DNA from 3 places in the Desulfosporosinus sp. FKA genome. Region 2 is predicted to be linked to each of the others. Evidence: riboswitches for the same ligand, from Rfam matches in the RefSeq annotation. Region 2 holds a riboswitch; each other region holds the start of a gene.
What was found. A riboswitch is a leader RNA that binds a small molecule or an ion and turns the genes downstream of it on or off. The one in region 2 is predicted to bind cyclic di-GMP.

Region 1 (6,174 bases), on a different contig from region 2:
ACTTCACCTATGAGAGAACGTACCGGCAGTTCGACGTTCTCTTCGGTTGCAGCGGTTTCGGCTTCCGCTGTTTGATTGGTTAAAGCGTCTTTTTGTGCGGCCTTAACAGCTGTACCTACTTCTTCCATAAAAAACCGCATATCCTGAATGATCTTTTTGGGATTTAAGTGTTTTCCACTTAAATAAGCTGGACAGTTATCCTGGCAACGTCCACAACGCAAGCAAGCATCCGTATTAAATAAAGTTTTCCAAGAAAACTCGCGTAGTTGACTTTTCCCAAAGGTTTCAAGACTTTCATCTTCAAAATCTATAGGCTCAGGGATTCCGATGGGTCCTCTGTTACGGAAAACTATATTTAATGGACCCAATAGCACATGGAACAGCTTCGAATAAGGGAAGTAAGCGATGAACGTCATTGCTAAAAGTAGATGGAACCACCATAAAAATTTATGCAATGAAAGTAACTGTGCTTGATTAAGGGATGCTTTGAGGGGAATTGATATCCATTGTCCAATAAATCCCCATCCCGCCCATGGATCAGGTGTTGCCGCAATACGAGCTCCTTCAATTAGGAAGCCTGTAAGTAGTATTATAAATATTAAGGCTAGTGTGATTGCGTCATCCGTTTTATTATCTAGGCGATCAGGTCTTTGTATATAGCGGCGATATGCTGCTATTACGATACCGAGGATCGCAGCTATTCCAAAGAGATTCGCTGTCAGCTTTATAAACAGATAAAGCCATCCGTGGAATATTTGTAAGCCAAAATCAGCTTGCAAAGTGATCGTTGCTGTTGCAAAGGCTAAGAATACAAATCCCCAAAAAATACAAACGTGCATAATTCCTGGATAAGAATCTTTTAGGATTCGCTTATGCCCGAAACCATAGACAATAATATCTTTTAGGCCTTGCCATAGATATTTCCAGCGATTCTCAGGTTGACCTAATTTCCAAAGTGTTACTCGTTTGTAGACTCCGTAGGCGAAGATAATAAGTGCAATGATGAAGAACAAATAGAGCCAGTGCTCTCCTTCAATGTTCCAATACACTTGACGTGTGGCCATGCTCATGCTCATCTCTCCTCATTTGATCTGCGAAGCATCTGAAAAAGCGCTTCGCGGATCAAATTTATGTTTTAGAATCTTTATTTTTGTCATAGCTAAGGGTAAAACTTACTGTAGAATTCATGTTTCCTAAAGTAATTCGGTTGCAGCGTACGAGCATCTTTCAAGGACACTTGAATGGTTGTTTTTATAAGGGACGTGAGCTATTTCACTTTTCTTGGCCTGGGACATAAGACGGTTTGCGGCAAGGGTATACTTACCAATTGATGATTCAGGCATACTATTAAAATTCACAGGGGTAACGCCAATGACTATGCTTCTCTTTTATATTTAACCACTTCCTTTTCATAAATAAAAGTTATGATAAGAACTGTGCTTTGTATTTAACAACTATTAATTTCTCGTTAAATACAAGAAAAAGATTGCATGAAAGCCCAAGTTTAAAGGGCTTCTCTGTAATAGACTAAGTGTTCCAACAATTCAAACTAGTTTTATTGCTTTGATTATACCTCTAGGCATAACAAACCACAATGGCATTTGACGGTTTTGGAAAGATCTCTATAAACGAATATTCCGATTTGTGTATTAAAAAGTTTTATGATCTTCAAGCATTTTTATTTCGTAATTCATGGGTTTGAATTCTTAAGCTCATGCGTATAACAAGCAATGAATTTGTGAGTGTGTTTCTCTCGCTTGCTGCTCACATTTTTAGGATAAAATTTAGCAATAAAATAAGCGGTGATTAAAATCATAAAATAATTTGATTTGAATCACAGATCAATTGTGCCGAGTTATATAAAATTAAGTCATCCAAAGGAAAGATTTTCAAACGTCCCTCGTATGGTAAACAAGGGTTACACTATAAAGGAGTGGAAAAAATGCAGCCAACTAAAGAACTAAAAATTGAACATGAAGCCGTCATCAAGGTTTTGCAGATTCTTGATACGATTAGTCAGCGAATTACTGAAGGAAAAGATATAAGCATCAATGATCTAGAAACCTTACTTGAGGTTATGAAAGTATTTGTTGATCGCTGTCATCACGGTAAGGAAGAAAAAATTCTGTTCGAAGCTATGGAATCTGTGGGTATTCCAAAAGAGGGCGGACCTGTTGGCGTAATGCTCTATGAACATGACAATGGACGAAGATACATCGGTGGAATGCGGGAGGCCTTTGAAAAGTTTAAATATGGAGATAAAGAAGCACTTAATGAGTTTGCAGCGAATGCTTCTGGCTATACAACCCTTATGTATGCGCATATTGACAAAGAAAATAATATTCTTTATCCAATGGCAGAAACGTATCTATCTGAAACGGCGAAAATTAAACTAGTACAAGATTTTTCTATGATTCAAGCTCAGGAGACAGGCGATGGTATGTATGAAAAATACTTTAATCTTGTCGAACAATTAAAGGCCAATTATCTCTAAGGAAAAGTCCTGAGTTGGTAAAGGTTCACAAGTTATCAGCTACTTCTAATCTCTCGGTGTCTTATTATCAAGTAATCGATTGAGCAGTGCAAAAATAAATTTGAATTGCAAGCTATAATTCAAAAGGTTCTAAAAATTATTGTTGAAAAAGAGGCTAATTAGCCGTATATTATAAGAAATTAGTACTGTTTTCATAGGACTAATTTCCTAACAATATGGGCAAACCGTTTGAAAGAGCGGGACGCAAAGCCATAGGGTCTAAATTCCTTAGTTGGAACATGATAGCCTGGTTGCTTGATATGCATCTGTATGAGAGCAGCCTTGATAACCAAGTCTGCTCTTTTTCCTTAATCATTATGGATTTTAGGCTTAAACAATAAGAAAACTTATTAAGTCATAATAACTAATTATGATCTCCAAGGTTATTTTGGAAAGGAAGATTATTCATTGTGTACACATTATATTTATTTATTGTCTGCTTTTTGAGCATTTTAACCGCACATACCTTGCTTAACCGAACGAAAACAATCAAATATTCTGTAGTTGTTTTCGTTCTGATTACATTATTTACCTTTGCTACAGGAATTTTAGTTGAAAAAAATATTAAAAACCAAATAGCTGTTGAATACATATTAGCTTTTATTGGTTTTTTTTACATAGCTTATTTTGAGTTAATATTTAGTGAATCCACCTCGAAAAAAATATTTACCTTGCTTAGCATTTGGATATTCTATCGCATTACATTTTACTTTTTAAATACATTTGGAGAACTATTTTCCGTTATTTTTAATATTAAATATAATAAATACTTAATATATGTGTTTACTAATTGTATCCAGATTATATTATTACTAGTAACATGCTTTTCACTAAGTAAGTACTACAAAAAAATACTTAGCACAGTTTCTGACAGGATTCTAAATTTTATGTCTTTATATCTAGTTATTGCATTTCTGCTGTTAAAGACAACGTCATTTTTACAATTTCAAAATACAAGTTCTATATATGCTATATTATTGCTTTTAACATTTATCATTTGGGGATATGTACTTGTTTTTGCGGGGATATCTTCAGCTTCTCAAATAATATCATTAAAATATAGTATGGAGAAGCTAGAGTGGGTTTCAAATACTGACACTTTAACTGGATTATATAACCGAAGATGTATTATGAAAAAGCTTGAAGAAGAGTTAATAAGAAATAATGGACGAAAAAATAGTTTTTCAATCATTATTGGAGATATTGATTATTTTAAGAAGATAAATGACACCTTTGGACATGATTGTGGGGATTACGTACTAAAAGTTGTATCCAAAAGCCTACAGGATGCTGTGCGGGAACGAGATGTTGTATCTAGGTGGGGCGGGGAAGAATTTCTGATCTTACTTCCGGAAACAGCAAGCGAGGGCGCATGCAAACTCGCAGATCGAATGCGGAAAATTCTTGAGGAACAAATTATCGAGTATAACGGGTATAAAGTTAAAATTACAATGACATTTGGGGTAACAAGCGTTAATGATAATTATGGGAAGGTTGAAGATATAATAAAGAAAGCTGACTGTGCATTATATGAAGGGAAGAGACGAGGAAGAAACTGTATTGTTTTAGCACCATTGCCACCCTCGTCAAGTTCAAGAAGCCGTCATGATTTAAATGCGTAGTACATAATAAGTATGACACTGAGTGTTCTAGATTAGAATGCTGGGTGCTATTGTTATTTGTGGTTGAAATTGTGGTATAGCCAATGAATTATTTGTAGTTATATAGATAGAATATTAAGATATTGTCAAAATAATGGATATTATCCTGTTTCATTGTATAATGTTAGTAGTACTCAAGTCCTATTTGGATGGGACCTAAGTTATGAATAATTTAAGGCATTTGGTTTTAGAGGAGGAAGTTAATTTAATAACCTATTTGGCAATTTCTCTTTATAAAATAAAGGAGGGGTGGTAATGGGTCAATTAATTTACTATTCAACAATAACTGGCCTTTGTACTTTTAGTGTAGAAGCAATTATTCTAATTTCCAGCTTTGAAACGATTGATAGTATAATCCTGAATGGAGGAAAAAAGCGTTTTGTTGATTTTGTAAGAGTTATGATTCTTGTATTTGGTATTTCATTGGTTCTTTATTTAGGGAGAGATTCGAGAATGGAAAATATTTATGCTTATGGTTTTACCTTTGTAATGGGCTTATTGCTTACCATAGCGATGTACTTAATTGCAATGTGGATCATGAGCAATATTAGCTTAGGTAAGAACTATTTTATTGAAGATGAAGAATATGGGAAGCTGTATTTGATAAAAAACTCTGATGAAAGATTTATTTTCATAACTAAAAAGTACATGTTATTAGCAGATCAACCAAAGGTTACCGACAGTAAAATTGTCTTATTAAAGGGACAATTAGATATAAAGCAAAAGAAACTTCACTCTGAGCCTAAAAAGTTAACCTTGAGTTATAAGGAAGCTGCCTAGAATGAATGAAAATAATTAATCCAGGGCGTGTTGCCCTGGATTTTTACGTATAAGCCAGGCAATTCAAAATGTGACAGCAACGGCCCAAGAATCTGCTTCCAGCTCAGAAGAGATTTCTGCTAGTATAGTGCAGACAACTACTTCATGGAGCAAGTGAATTTAAATGCTCAGTCTCAGGCGCAATTGGCAGAGAAGTTAAGTGAATTGGTTGGGAGATTTAAAGTATAACTATGTAAACAATAACACTTAAATGAAGTATAATAGCAACGAGTGAACTCGTTCAGCTAAAGCTGAACATCGGGGTTTTAGATACAATAATGTCCAGTGGACATTATTGCCGAGCCACCCCCACCCCCACCCCCACTTACAAGAAGTGGGGGTCTTAAAAACTGGATAAAATTAAGTAAAAGGACTGAATTTCGATTTCGGTCCTTTTTTGTTGGTTGTCGTTTTTATGTGTAGTATGTATGAAATTGACACCTGTTATATCTTCAATTTCTTAGTCAATTAAGGAATCTTTGAAGCTAGTAACATATATGGTTCGAGGAGAAATATTTTGCATTAAAAGCCTATAGAAATTCGCAGTTTGTGAAGGGTTATGATGTTAGATGTAGAAATAGTTCTAAAATAAGGATACTTATGGAAATCGACTTAATAGAAATAGGGTGAATGCATGAACAATAAGAAAATGTTTATACACTTATTCATAACCTTCGGATTGATCCTAGGAGTAATTCTTTTTGTGTTTGATCGGTGGCTGTCCAGACATAACTACTCATTTATATATTCGTGGACCATTGTCATTTTAACCTATATGATATGTGGAGGTGTTATTGGTCATCTTCTGAAAAGGGCATTTGATGAACAGATAAGAAGCCAAGAGGCACTCATCGAAGAGCAAAAGCGTTTACATGCCTTACTAGAAAGTCTTCCAGGCTTTATGATTGTTATCGATGAAGATTATAAAATACGATTTGCAAATCGTAATTATATTATGAAATATGGGAATTGCGAAGGAAAATTCTGTTATGAGGTGGGCGATAAAAGGAGATCTTGTGAAAACTGTTCAATTGAAAAGGCATTTAACAATGAATTGCCGTTGCATAGTGAGGAAATAATTCGCAGCAATAGAGTTTATGAGGTCACGTTCCAGCCGTTTTGTGATATCGATGGCTCTAAGTTGGTGATTAGGACTTTTTA
Region 2 (6,174 bases):
TCCTGTCAGCAACACACAATACCACACAAGCTTTGAGATATCCAGGTGTTTTTACGCATATACCTTGGAAAGCTCCGGAGTGAACGTTTGACGGTTCAATTCATCGATTTTTTTGTACTCAGCAGGGGAGATAAGGCCGTTTCGGAGCAAGATATCCAAAAGCTTTAACGCTGCCTTATACTTGACTTCATTGGCCGTCTGATTATTTGACATATCGCTCACCCCCTATTTTACTGCAGAGAAAGGGATGGGCTTTGATATTCCAATTGGATTTGACCCTCCAACGGCGAATAAAGTTCAATGCCCAGCTGATCCAGACCTCTTTGAAGCTCCAGTAATTTGGCTGTATCCCGCTTCAGGCAGTCAACCTTCTTTACAAGCAATACATCCATTATGCTATTTCCGGCAGCCTTCATGACCTCCGCAAGACCGGTACGGTCAAAATCCAGCTCGCTTCCTATATCCACTGATTCGCCGACAACAACAAATCCCATCTGTTCGGAGTAATCCATAAGTTCCTTTTTCTGGCCTTTCAGAGCGCCGTGGGTATCCTCCGGCGCGTCGATCCGACAGTAAATCCATGCTCGCTTCTGGCTTCCATGGCTTAAAAATTCAAGAGCCTCATCAACGCTCACAATCGGAATATTTACAGGCTCCTTTTCGCCTTGCTGCATGGGTACCAGTTCTTTAGTGATCCCTTTCAGAAGCCTCTGATCCGGGCAGCGGTTGATAAATTCGCCGAAGGTGTCCAGAACCAGCCTGTCCAGCGTATCTGTTAAAACCATCTTGTCCGCATGCTCTTTTTTCAGCATGATAAAGCTTGCAATGCCGGACGGGGATTTCTCAAAATAGAATTCCTGACTCTCTCCGTCAAGCCCGTACACGTAACCGATAATTAGCTCCTTCTTTAGCAATTCAGCCAATGCTTCCTTTTCCATTTCGTTTTCCTCCCTGATATTTTGAATTTAATCTCAGAAGGATACGGCAGGGCGTTAAAAAAATAGCCCTGCCGCATTGTTTCTGAGATCAAAAATGATCTGCTTGTTCTTCATTACGAATTGCCGCTTCTATTCGGCACTACTTCCCGAAGCGGAAAAGCCTTGCGGCTCTCAGGGCGGCAGCATAAACGGTTTGCCGGTTAAGCAAACACCATAAGAATTTTACCTCCCCCAGGATCTCTGGGAGCCGCCCCCATTGCTTAAGCCTGTGGCTGGACGGAAGTAGCATTATCACTGTCCATTTCATTGCGAAACAGTCCACCACGGACCGTTCAATGACCGGGCGTTCCCGCTCGTCACCTTCGATGCCATCGGTTCGACGGATGAAATTCATCCGCAGGCAGTCTTGGCGCGCCCGTCAACGTCGCTGCCGCTTTTCACACGGCTGGATAGCTCATGTATCTATGCTGCCGGATATAATATTTTCAAAGAACAACAGGAGAATAAAAAATTCCCCTCACTTCTTTAGGGAAAAAAGTGAGGGGTTGGACCAAAAAACTTTTATTTTTCTAAAAGTTTTTTGAGCTGACCAAATATTCGTTTTTTGCGATTGTGTATGGTCATGCGAGGAATACCTGTTTCTGCAGACAATTGATGCTCGCTTTTTTTGAGGTAATAAAGCGCTATAATCAGCTGGCGTTCAGATTCATTTAGCAGCAACAGACATTGTTGAAGCCTTTTAATCATATCACGCTGAACAATTTCATCCTCCATGGAATCCTCTGCAGTAGAAATTGTATACTCCACAGAGATGCCTTTCTCATTGCATCCTTCAAGCGAGATATTGTTATCCCCCGCCAGCCTGTCCAGGTATTTTTCTCTGTCCCGGCAGTGGTAATAGGCTTTGTAGACCTCCTTGGTCACTGTGACACGCGTCCCTCTGACCAGCAGGGTATATTTTTTATCATGATTATTCATAAGCTTGTCCTCCATTTCGAGAATCTAAAAATCCGGAAATGAAGAACAAGCGGAGGAGATCTGCAGCGAGCCGCTGTTTTGTTATTGCATAAAATAAAAGCCACTCGTTTTGCTCCTTTCTGGGGAGCCAAACGAGCAGCTTCTTCTAATGCAGAACCGGCCGGGCCTGACGCATAGCAATAGTGCTACTCGTCAGGCCCGGCCGGCACCTTTATAATCACTCCGCTTTACAAGGGGAGGATAGCGTCAAGCGCTGGAATCGAATATCATAAGTTCATTTATTTGATTGTGGAGTCGCCTTATAACTTGAGGTCTGAGAACTTCTTACTCTCATAGACCTCGTTATTGTCCAGCAAAATTGAAACCTGAGACTTGCATAGATGACACTTTACGTTTACAACATCACTTTCAGCCTCACTCGTTTCAGCTAACAGGGCCAGTGCCTCAGCATTTCCGCTGTAATCAGCAATTCGGCGTCCGCAATTTGGACATTTGAGCCTTTTCTTTTTTACCATCTCATACCCTCCTGCATCATTTATCTCTATCAATACAAATACCTGCTCTGAAAAAGGGCAGGCATTCGCAAAGATCGGCAACCAGGCTGTCATAGCGCGTCAAACGCTTTAGACCCTCGGCTTTGCGTCCCTGCCTTTAGACAGGTTTGCCCTTAACTTTATCTATTTTTAGCTGTCAGAGTAATTAAAGCCGTCATGCGCTTTGCAGACGGTAATTTCCCGGCAATCTGTTGGGTTCAATCATTTTCACAGAAGAAATAACTCTTGACACCATATGCAACATGAATTATTATGAATGTGCAGGTTATCTGCATATTTGAATTATATGCAATCTACTTGTATTTGTCAATATATAACATGAAATTTACCTGCTTATACTTAGGAGGGCGGTCTACATGAAATTCGGAGAAAAAATAAAAAATGCCCGCGTCGCAAAAGACATGACGCAGGCGGAACTGGCGCAGGCAGTCGGAGTATCTCTCCGCACAATGGTCAGCTATGAAAACGGAGATTGCTATCCTAAAAAACGCGAGGTGTACGGGAAGCTGGCTGAAGTTTTAGGTGTTGATACGAATTATCTGCTGACCGAGAATGAGGAATTTATAAACGCTGCCGGAGAAAAATACGGCTACCGGGGAAAGAAGTACGCTCAGCAGCTCATCACAGAGGTCAACGGCCTTTTTGCCGGAGGCGACATGGATGACGAGGATTTGGATGCCGTTATGAGAGCAATCTCCGACGCTTATTGGATAGCCAAGGAGAAAAACAAAAAGTACACGCCGAAAAAGTATCGTAAAGCAGACAAGGAGTAGTCCGTTTTTTCGGACTGCTGCTGTGATAGAATTAGCATAGGGGGGGAATTCATTGAACAAGGCGCTTATTTTTGAATCAGCTGAAAAATATATCAAGCGCTTCGGAACGCGTGATCCTTTTGCCATAGCAGACGAGCTGGGCATTGAGGTTCTGTTCCGCAATGACTTCACTAAGCTGAAAGGGCTTTACCGCGTGATTCAGCGCAACCGCTTTATCTTTTTAAATGGTAACTTGCCGGAACAGGTGCAGACCTTGGTATGCGCCCATGAGCTCGGACATGACGCACATCATCGGAATCTTGCCGATGACAGTCCGTTCCGTGAATACGTTCTTTATTCCATGAATACACGTCCTGAGTATGAAGCCAATTTGTTTGCGGCTTCACTGCTTCTTCCCGATGATGAGGTTCATAAGTATGCCCGTGAAGGTTATGACGTTGTCCAGATTGCAGCCATGATGAACACAGATATTAACCTCATGCTGATAAAGCTGGGAGATATGAACTCCAGAGGCTATTCGTTCAATACAGCTTATACACCACGCTCAGATTTCTTGATCAGATAACCGTTCTTTCTAAGGAGGGTTTGAGGGTAATGTCTCAATTACCGAAAATAATATCGGCCGCTGGTTTGTTGAGCGGAGATAAAGATAATAACACGAAAGCCCTTCTTACTGCTCTGTAAGAGGGGCTTTTGGATGACTGATGCTTTTAGATTTTTCTGTGTAAAATATACCGAAATAAAGACTACTCGGTGCACATTATATTTCCATTTTGTAAAATGGACTTAAATTAATAAATAGCTGATTGTCGATTTCCGGTAATTTCTCTGCTGATTATCTCTATTAACTCCTCTTGTCTTGGCTGCCTAATGTCAGTTGATATAACGACAGTATTTTAATTAAGCGATTGTATCGCAAGTGATCCTGGCTCAACTGATACATCGGAACGATACGTTTAATCTTGACTGGAGCTGCTTCTCCATCCGTCAAACACCAGTACGGAACAAGATTCGGCAGATCTCCCTTTTCTGTTTGTGCGGCTTTTTCAAACATAGCATCCCATGTTTTTTCACTGCTGTATTTGTGTGCAATATTCTGGTGCACTGCAAGGCACTTGTACCGATTAATACATCCCTCACGCTGCTCCAGGTCTATAGGGTTTGACGGTAAGTTCCAGCACATGACCTTGCGGCAGTGGAATTGGAAATCCAATCCTTCCTGTCCGATTGATGTAGTGGACAACACAAACGGACGGAATGGTGAATTAAATGCTTTGCGGATTTTCTCAGTTCTCTGCACATTTTCGTTGCTGATGCGAGCATTGAAATATCCAACAGCAAAGTGCGTGCCCAGACACGGCTTTTCTTTTTCTGCTCCTGTAAAGGATTCCAGCGTATCTACCTGCAGAGAGGCCGTATCCGAAAAAGCATCGATCATCGCATCTGCAAGAGCATCTCCCTGTTCGCCAAGTATATGAGCGTATTCATCCAGCATAGCCTGCAGATTACCGCCACACAATATCGAAAGACATTTTCATAATAGGAATCGCCGCCCTTGCTGCCATACAGCAAGTCAAGAACAGCCGAGCTTTCGGCTTTATTAAATAAGCTGACAAATACTTTTTTAGAAAGCTCCCTGGGTATCACTTCGTTAGAATTAAAAAGCCTGTAGGCACAAATGGCAGGTGAACCAATTGCCATGTTGACTAATATGCCAACATTCCAGCTGGGATAGTCGAAGGTGTCGCTGATGGATTGCTGTCCAGTGCTTTTATGAGCTCTATCAGCGACTTTGCACCGGCAGCTCCGCTTTCGGAAAGCTTGTATTTGGCTTTAACGGCATTCAGCTTTGGCTGAAGCTTTTCGGCAAGCTCTCTCCTGATTTGCTTAATATCCTTGCCGATGTGCTCATCTGGATTATAAAGCCGTGCAAGAATGCCGGATACATGGCAAACAATATCTTCCGTCACGTTTTTAAGCCTTGTAGTACCAAAACGACGTTCTTCCCTAGTCGCAAAGTATACTCTGCCATGCTTCAGTTTTGCGTTATGAGAGTTTGCCGATTGTCAGCCTTCCGCTTCATAAGAAAGCATAACCGACACCATTCTCGGCACCATTTCCCATGAGGAAAATACGAGTACCTTTGAATAGTCTTTGTTTTTATCAAATATACTACTTCCTGTAGGAATTATTGTAATTTATATTCTTATTAATTTAGAAGTTAATTCAAAGAAGACTTTACAAACAAGGCCGTGTAGAAACTTAGTTTTCTCACGGCCCCGTCGACATAGCTTATTAGATTCCACAAAGAGGTAAGATTTGAGCTAATACTATTTATTTTCTAGTACAAATTATTTATTCTCTTTTTAAGGTCTAAGACCTTTTGTTCAATTATTTTAACGGTTTTTACAAACTCCTCCTTATCTTTACCAGTTGGATCTTCAAGCCCCCAGTCTTCCCTGTATTTACATGGCAGAAAAGGACACTTTACGTTACATCCCATCGTAATTACAACATCGACAGGGGGAATATCAGATAGTAATTTTGATTTTTGAGTATCGTTCATATCCACAGCATAGAGTTCCTTAATTACATTTACCGCATCCTGATTAATTTGAGGTTTAGTTTCAGTACCTGCTGAATAAGCTTCAAAACTATCTGCAGCCAAAAGCTTCGAGAGAGCCTCAGCCATCTGGGAACGACATGAATTATGCACACAAATAAAAGCGACTTTTATTTTTTCTGACATATTAAGCTCCCTTTACATGACGTTTTGGCAAGCCATTCTCGTCAAAATATTTCCGTTTGAAAATTAAGGCAGCATTAACTAAAGCTATCATTACTGGGACTTCGATCAGGGGGCCTATCACGGCTGCAAATGCCTGGTCTGAACCAATCCCGAAAACTGCTACAGCAACCGCTATTGCAAGC
Region 3 (6,174 bases), on a different contig from region 2:
ATCTCAGTTTGTTTTTATCATCAGTAGCTCGAGGCGGATTACAGTTCATGCTGATCATCTGGCTTCAGGGAATTTGGCTTCCTCTTCACGGCTATAGTTTTGAGCAAACACCTTTATGGGCGGGGATTTATATGCTCCCAATGATGTTAGGCTTTTTTGTCATGGGACCGGTAAGCGGCTTTCTTTCAGACCGTTTCGGTGCCCGCGGCTTTGCTACGATTGGTATGCTCTTATCAACGCTTGCTTTTATCTTATTAACTTTTTTACCGGCCAACTTCAGTTATTTGCCCTTTGTTATTATCTTGCTGATTGCTGGTATAGGAATGGGGATGTTTGCTGCTCCTAATACAACGGCGATCATGAATACTGTTCCTCCCGAGCATCGAGGAGCTTCTTCCGGTATGCGTGCTACCTTACAAAATACAGGATCGGCTTTAAGTATGACATTATATTTCAGTATATTGATCATTGGCTTAGCTCATCATTTGCCTGCCACCATGTACCAAGGACTTATCGGTGCAGGCGTTCCAGCAGCGACCGCCCAAACGGTTGCCAACTTACCGCCGACGGGAGCTTTGTTCGCCGCCTTTTTAGGTTATAACCCGATGGCCCAACTGTTACCTGCGGCTGTTCTCCATAATCTGCCTCAAGCAAGTCAGCAGCTGATTCTTGGGACGGTTTTCTTTCCTAAACTAATTGCTCCTGCAGTAATGTCTAGTTTGCGAATTGCTTTTTACATTTCTGCCGTGTTGTCAATCATTGGGGCGGTGGCTTCCTATATGCGAGGAAAGACAACTCAGCCCCTTCAATAGTAAACTAAAAAATTTTTTCTTATGATAATAACTACAATGAAATTAACAATTACTTTAAAGAGGTGGGGTAATTATGGCAAAAGCATTTGAAACTATGGTAAAGCAGGCCGTATCGGTAAGTAATCATGATTCAGTAAAAACGGTTCTTCAGGCTTTTGTTGAACATCGGATCAGCGGAGTTCCTGTCATCAATGACAAGAATGAACCAATCGGTTTTATCAGCGATGGTGATATCATGAAAAATATCGGCTATCAGGATCCAAAGATTTTCTTTATCGACGCGTTTAATTCGGCCTCGTGGGTAGATACGGAAACCTTTGATGACAAAATTAAAAATCTCATGAATTGCAATGTTATGGAAATTGCCACCAAACGGGTTATAACCGTGGAAGCAGAAGAGGATCTGGATCAAGTGGCAAAAGTTTTAGGCAATAAAAAAATCAAGAAGGTCCCTGTTGTTTCCCAGGGGAAACTTGTAGGTATTATTAGTCGCGGAGACATTGTGCGATATATCGTAAATAACTTTATCCACTAAGCCTAAGCATCCGATTAATTTGACAGCACGGCAAAGCCCCCATCTTGTGAAACTGATCCTTATCAGTTCCAAGGTGGGGGCTTTTGTCTATGATAACTCCAGGACAACAACTTCTTGGCTTTGAGGCAAGGACGAGGAAGAGATATTTAGATCTTTTGCTTTTTTAATTAAATCAAAGTGTTTAAGGAAACTATCAACACCGGCAATAGGCAATGAAATTGTATCATCCCGTTTATAATGCATTGGTAAAATAATCTTGGGATTCAGCTGACGGATTACTTGATAAGCTTGTTCAGCGTCTATGGTATAAAAGCCTCCCACGGGAATACAGACGATATCTACTTGTCCGACGTTTGATAACTGTTCTGGGGTTAGAACATGTCCAAGATCCCCTAAATGGACAACGGTGACACCATCCATTGTAAATGAAAAAAGAACATTCTTGCCGCGTTTGGATCCCAGGTCGTCATCATGAAATGTTTTTGTGCCTGTTAGCGATAGACCGGAAATATTGTGCTGACCCTCTTCATCAATAATTAGAGGTTTTCCGGGAAGACCTTGAATATAATCGTGGTCATGGTGATGATGGCTCACGGTAATAATGTCCGTATTAACTTCAGGAAGAGGGTATCCCACTTTTTCATTAAAGGGGTCTGTCAGGATTTTTAGGCCCTCCTGATTAGTAAAAAGAAAGCAGGAGTGACCAAACCAACGAATATGCATTGTTATCACCTCTCCTAGGAAATGATTAAAAACGAATAAGCCGCCATAAAACTCCGGGTGGATTTATAGACTGTAAATTTTGAAGCGGAATAGATTGGACTTCTTCGCCGGATTTAATTTTCAAGGTGGCACGATTACTGGTGGCTGGCATTGGTAATTTAGTAGTTTGGGGATCTATGGAATAGTTGACTTTCATGCCAGGATATCCAAAGATTTGTACAGACTTAGACGCCTTTAACGGACTGTTGCTGCCCCAAGCCGTTGTAAGTTCGCCGTAACCCGAGGCAGGTTGGTCTAAAGTATAGAGTTTGAATTGAGAGCGAACTTGGTCCAGTATGTCAGCATTTGCTTGAAGCGCACTTTGGAGAGATTGTTGAGTAACTTGACCTAAAACTGCACCAATAATGTAATGGGTTTCATCGCCAGCAACAACGGGTGTTGCCGAGACAAAACAACCGCCTGCTGCTGTTGTTGATCCTGTTTTAATGCCTGTAATGCCATGTTTTCCAACCATGCTATTGACATTGTATACTGTTCCGGCAACAGGAAGAGTCGCTTGCGGCATAGCAACAATTTGACGAAAAACAGGGTCTTGCATGGCTGCTTGAGCAATTTTTATTTGATCTACAGCGGTGCTGACCGTTGTTTCGCTGACACCGCTGGCATCTGCATAGTGAGTTTTAGTCATACCCAGGGATTTTGCGGTTTCGTTCATTTTGGCAACAAATGCTTCATCTGATCCGGATACCCATCGCCCCAGGGTATCGGCAACATTGTCTCCCGAAGGGAGTAATAGACCTTCCAGGAGTTGCTTTTCAGTGAGGGTTTCCCCTTCTTCAATCTTTAAATATGAATAGCCATTGCTTAAAGCATTTTGATAACCAGCGAAATCTTGGGCACTCATAGTTAAAGCGGGACCGGATTGACCCGGTTGTAAAGGATGAGCTTTTAAGACTAAATAAGCAGTCATAATTTTTGTCACGCTGGCAATTGGAACGGGTGATTGGTTAGAGGTTGACGTTATAACACCTAAATTTTCTGTGCCAACAGCTGATTCACCCTGTTCAGGAAATGTTACCGAAAAATGACCGGGCAATGAAGAGGATGTGGTAGTTAGTTTCGCTTCCACGGTTGGCAGAGGACCATTGTAACGACCAACGGCCAATGCGCATACTAACACAGCAATGAGTAAAACCAAAATTCCTTTGATGGGAACCATCGAAACCTTGCGAGATGGGGAAGTGGACGGAGTCCCAGACATAAAAAAACCTCCTTAAATAGATTAATAGGAACAGTTTAATTTTACAGGAAGAGTTCGGTTTCGACAAATGGTTTCTGAGCAATATATTTATTTTGGACATAAGTTTATTATAGGCAATTAGTATATCTAGCGATGTGAAATAGGTCTAATATACTCAGATAATGTCAAATTAAACTTAATGGATGTCATAAAATGATAAATAATGTAATAATATGATAAAAATACATTATAATAGTTAAAGGATGTTGTACTTTATCATATCTTATAATATACTACTTTTCAGTGATGCAATAATCGTTTTGATGAGGTAAGGAGATAATTTAACATTCAGTGATAAAGGCAAACTCAGTGAGAGCTGAGGACGCAAAGCCACGGGTCTAGCTAAAGATGATAGATAGCCGGGTTACCAAACAAAGAAACTGTGTCGCCGTTCATTGAGTTCGGCGGCTTTTATTTTTAATAAGGAAGGTTTAAGAGAGATTAAGAGGAGGGAGAATTTTTGAATTGGTTGTTAAAGCAAGTTCATACGAATTTAGCTGCAAGTATGACAGCGAATGCCGATTTATTTGATAAGGTTGGTGTATTGTTATTACATAAAGGACAACCAATTACAGAAAGTATTCGAGATCTTCTTGAAAATAGGGAGGTTTTTATTTGGGAGAAAAAAGAAGATGACAATCGTTTGGCTAATATCATTAAACCCTTTCCTAAGGATGTCTATGAAAAATTAGTTGGTTCTTTATGGAATATTTATCATGAGGCAAAACTTATTAGTCAAGAACAGATAAAAAAGACAATCGAACTTGTGGAAACAATTATCAAACAATTAAGACCTATTAATGTATATTTGAATTTAAATATGGTTCAACTTGACGTAGAACAATTTAGACATCATGATTATGGGACCTTTGTGCACAGCTTGAACGTGGCTATTTTAGCGACGTTGACGGCTAGGCGTTTGGGGTATAGTGAGAAAAAACTTAAGTATTTAATTCTGGGAGCTCTTTTGCATGATTTAGGTAAACTGAATATTCCTAAAGAAATTTTGAATAAACCTGGAACTTTGACAGAGGAAGAGCTGCTTCTTATGAAGCAGCATCCACAGTTTGGTGCGGAGATGCTTAAAAACTCTCGGGTATTGCCAAGTGTATTTGAGACAGTCATTAAACATCATGAACGCTGGAATGGCACAGGCTATCCTTGCGGTTTAAAAAAGGATGACATACATCTCGATGCTCAAATTGTAGCTGTGACCGACGTGTTTGACGCCTTAACTGCCGACAGACCCTATCGAAAAGGTTTGCCGCCTTACTATGCTTTGGAGATGATCATTGCAGGGGCGGGAAAGGGTTATAATCCCACAGTGGTGAAAGCTTTTCGTGAAAGTCTAATCTTATATCCGGAAAATGCAGTTATAACACTTAATACCGGTGAAATAGGAGTAGTTGCGGCTGTTCCCATGCAAATGCCTACACGGCCTCTGATACGTCTGTTAAAAGATAATAAAGGGCGGTTAATCAACAAGGAACAATATATAGATTTAATGCAAGATTTAACTCGTTTTATTGGGCGTATTGAGTTTAACCTTCCAATGCGAGGCTATCCATAGGATGGGAATCCAAATGGAAACAAAAGGAAAAATAAGGTAACTTTCAGCAAAAGAAAGCTTTGTACTTAAATAGAATCCTTTTTTTACCCCGAAAGCAATTCCTAGAAAAGCGGCACATAATAAGAACCGCCATTTTATGCCTTTCAAATTTAGCACAGTTTCTAATCCCCAAGTCGTCATATAAAAGAAAGCACAACATTTTATTACTAAGGCTCCAAGCCAAACTCCCATAAATAACGATTCCACGCCGGCCACGGTCCTGCTTAATTCTACCATTTTGCCCAATTCGAGAATGCCAAAGGATAAACGAACTGTTTCTCTTGGTCCAAAGACAAGAATTTGAATTAAAACTACGATAGTATTTAAAATTCCAACTAGAAAAGCTGCACGCCAAATCCCCGTCTTAAATTGGCTTTTTCCTTGCTGATTGTTATGAGGCAGAAATGTTATAATTCCTGCTAAGAACATGGAATAGACCATTGGAAAGGGTATTACTTTAATAGCGCTCCATAAAAGAGGCTTCACTCCGTTTCCGAAAAAAGGAAGAAGTTCGTTCTGTTCAATTCGCGGAACTGTTAGGACAATGTTAAAAACTAAGGCAACAACGATGATGGGCAAGAGGACTTCGGAAAAGCGAGCAAAGACTTCGATTCCGGAAGATGCCAAATAGAATACTAGAAGCAGACCACCAAGGTAAAAGACCCAACGAGGCACCAAGGGCATGATAGATTGTTCATAAATAATTCCGATAAAAGCCAAAAGTAACCCGCCATAATAACAAGATATCACAATATAGAGAGAACCTATAATTTTGCCAGTCCATTTGCCAAAGATAATTTCCGAAATATTCAACAAACTCTTGCGGGGGTATTGGGTTGATAATGAAAGTATCATAATACCGTAAGGAATTGTTAAAGCAAAGGCAGGCATAATAGACATCCAACCGTCTCGTCCGCCTGCTTCGGTAACAAAAGTAGCTATGAGAAGGAAAGTTCCGCCCATGAGTACAGATGCTCCTAAGGTCATGAATTGGTGTGCTGAAATTCTTTCCATAGTTCCCTTCCCGTTGTTAGCTTCTCATGTTTGTTTAACAGTTATGTCAAATTTCGAAAACAAACATGGTATCCATTAGTTTTACCCGTCAATCATTCAATTATCCTCCAACAGAAAAACAAAGCAGCCCCGTTTCGTTCAATACCGAAACAGGGCTGCTTTGTTTTTGGAATGTTATGCG

Region 1: another riboswitch for cyclic di-GMP. It lies ahead of B5771_RS23640 (GGDEF domain-containing protein); the one in region 2 lies ahead of B5771_RS13665 (hypothetical protein).
Region 3: another riboswitch for cyclic di-GMP. It lies ahead of B5771_RS20130 (HD-GYP domain-containing protein); the one in region 2 lies ahead of B5771_RS13665 (hypothetical protein).

What each region holds. Positions count from the first base shown of each region.
Region 1 covers NZ_NAHZ01000034.1:515,198-521,371, reverse strand. The annotation lists gene B5771_RS23650 (heterodisulfide reductase-related iron-sulfur binding cluster) at 1-1,064, opposite strand, end outside; gene B5771_RS23645 (hemerythrin domain-containing protein) at 1,943-2,494, shown strand; cyclic di-GMP riboswitch class I at 2,703-2,792, shown strand; gene B5771_RS23640 (GGDEF domain-containing protein) at 2,944-4,155, shown strand; gene B5771_RS23635 (hypothetical protein) at 4,450-4,974, shown strand; gene B5771_RS23630 (ATP-binding protein) at 5,717-6,174, shown strand, end outside.
Region 2 covers NZ_NAHZ01000029.1:164,081-170,254, reverse strand. The annotation lists gene B5771_RS24335 (SHOCT domain-containing protein) at 52-213, opposite strand; gene B5771_RS13675 (recombinase family protein) at 231-938, opposite strand; gene B5771_RS13670 (sigma-70 family RNA polymerase sigma factor) at 1,500-1,916, opposite strand; gene B5771_RS13665 (hypothetical protein) at 2,216-2,431, opposite strand; cyclic di-GMP riboswitch class I at 2,505-2,592, opposite strand; gene B5771_RS13660 (helix-turn-helix transcriptional regulator) at 2,827-3,243, shown strand; gene B5771_RS13655 (ImmA/IrrE family metallo-endopeptidase) at 3,296-3,808, shown strand; gene B5771_RS13650 (helicase-related protein) at 4,088-4,738, opposite strand; gene B5771_RS13645 (hypothetical protein) at 4,950-5,213, opposite strand; gene B5771_RS13640 (arsenate reductase ArsC) at 5,585-5,992, opposite strand; gene arsB (ACR3 family arsenite efflux transporter) at 5,994-6,174, opposite strand, start outside.
Region 3 covers NZ_NAHZ01000033.1:171,266-177,439, forward strand. The annotation lists gene B5771_RS20110 (MFS transporter) at 1-812, shown strand, start outside; gene B5771_RS20115 (CBS domain-containing protein) at 886-1,347, shown strand; gene B5771_RS20120 (MBL fold metallo-hydrolase) at 1,435-2,070, opposite strand; gene B5771_RS20125 (D-alanyl-D-alanine carboxypeptidase) at 2,096-3,331, opposite strand; cyclic di-GMP riboswitch class I at 3,660-3,742, shown strand; gene B5771_RS20130 (HD-GYP domain-containing protein) at 3,831-4,940, shown strand; gene B5771_RS20135 (endospore germination permease) at 4,884-5,993, opposite strand.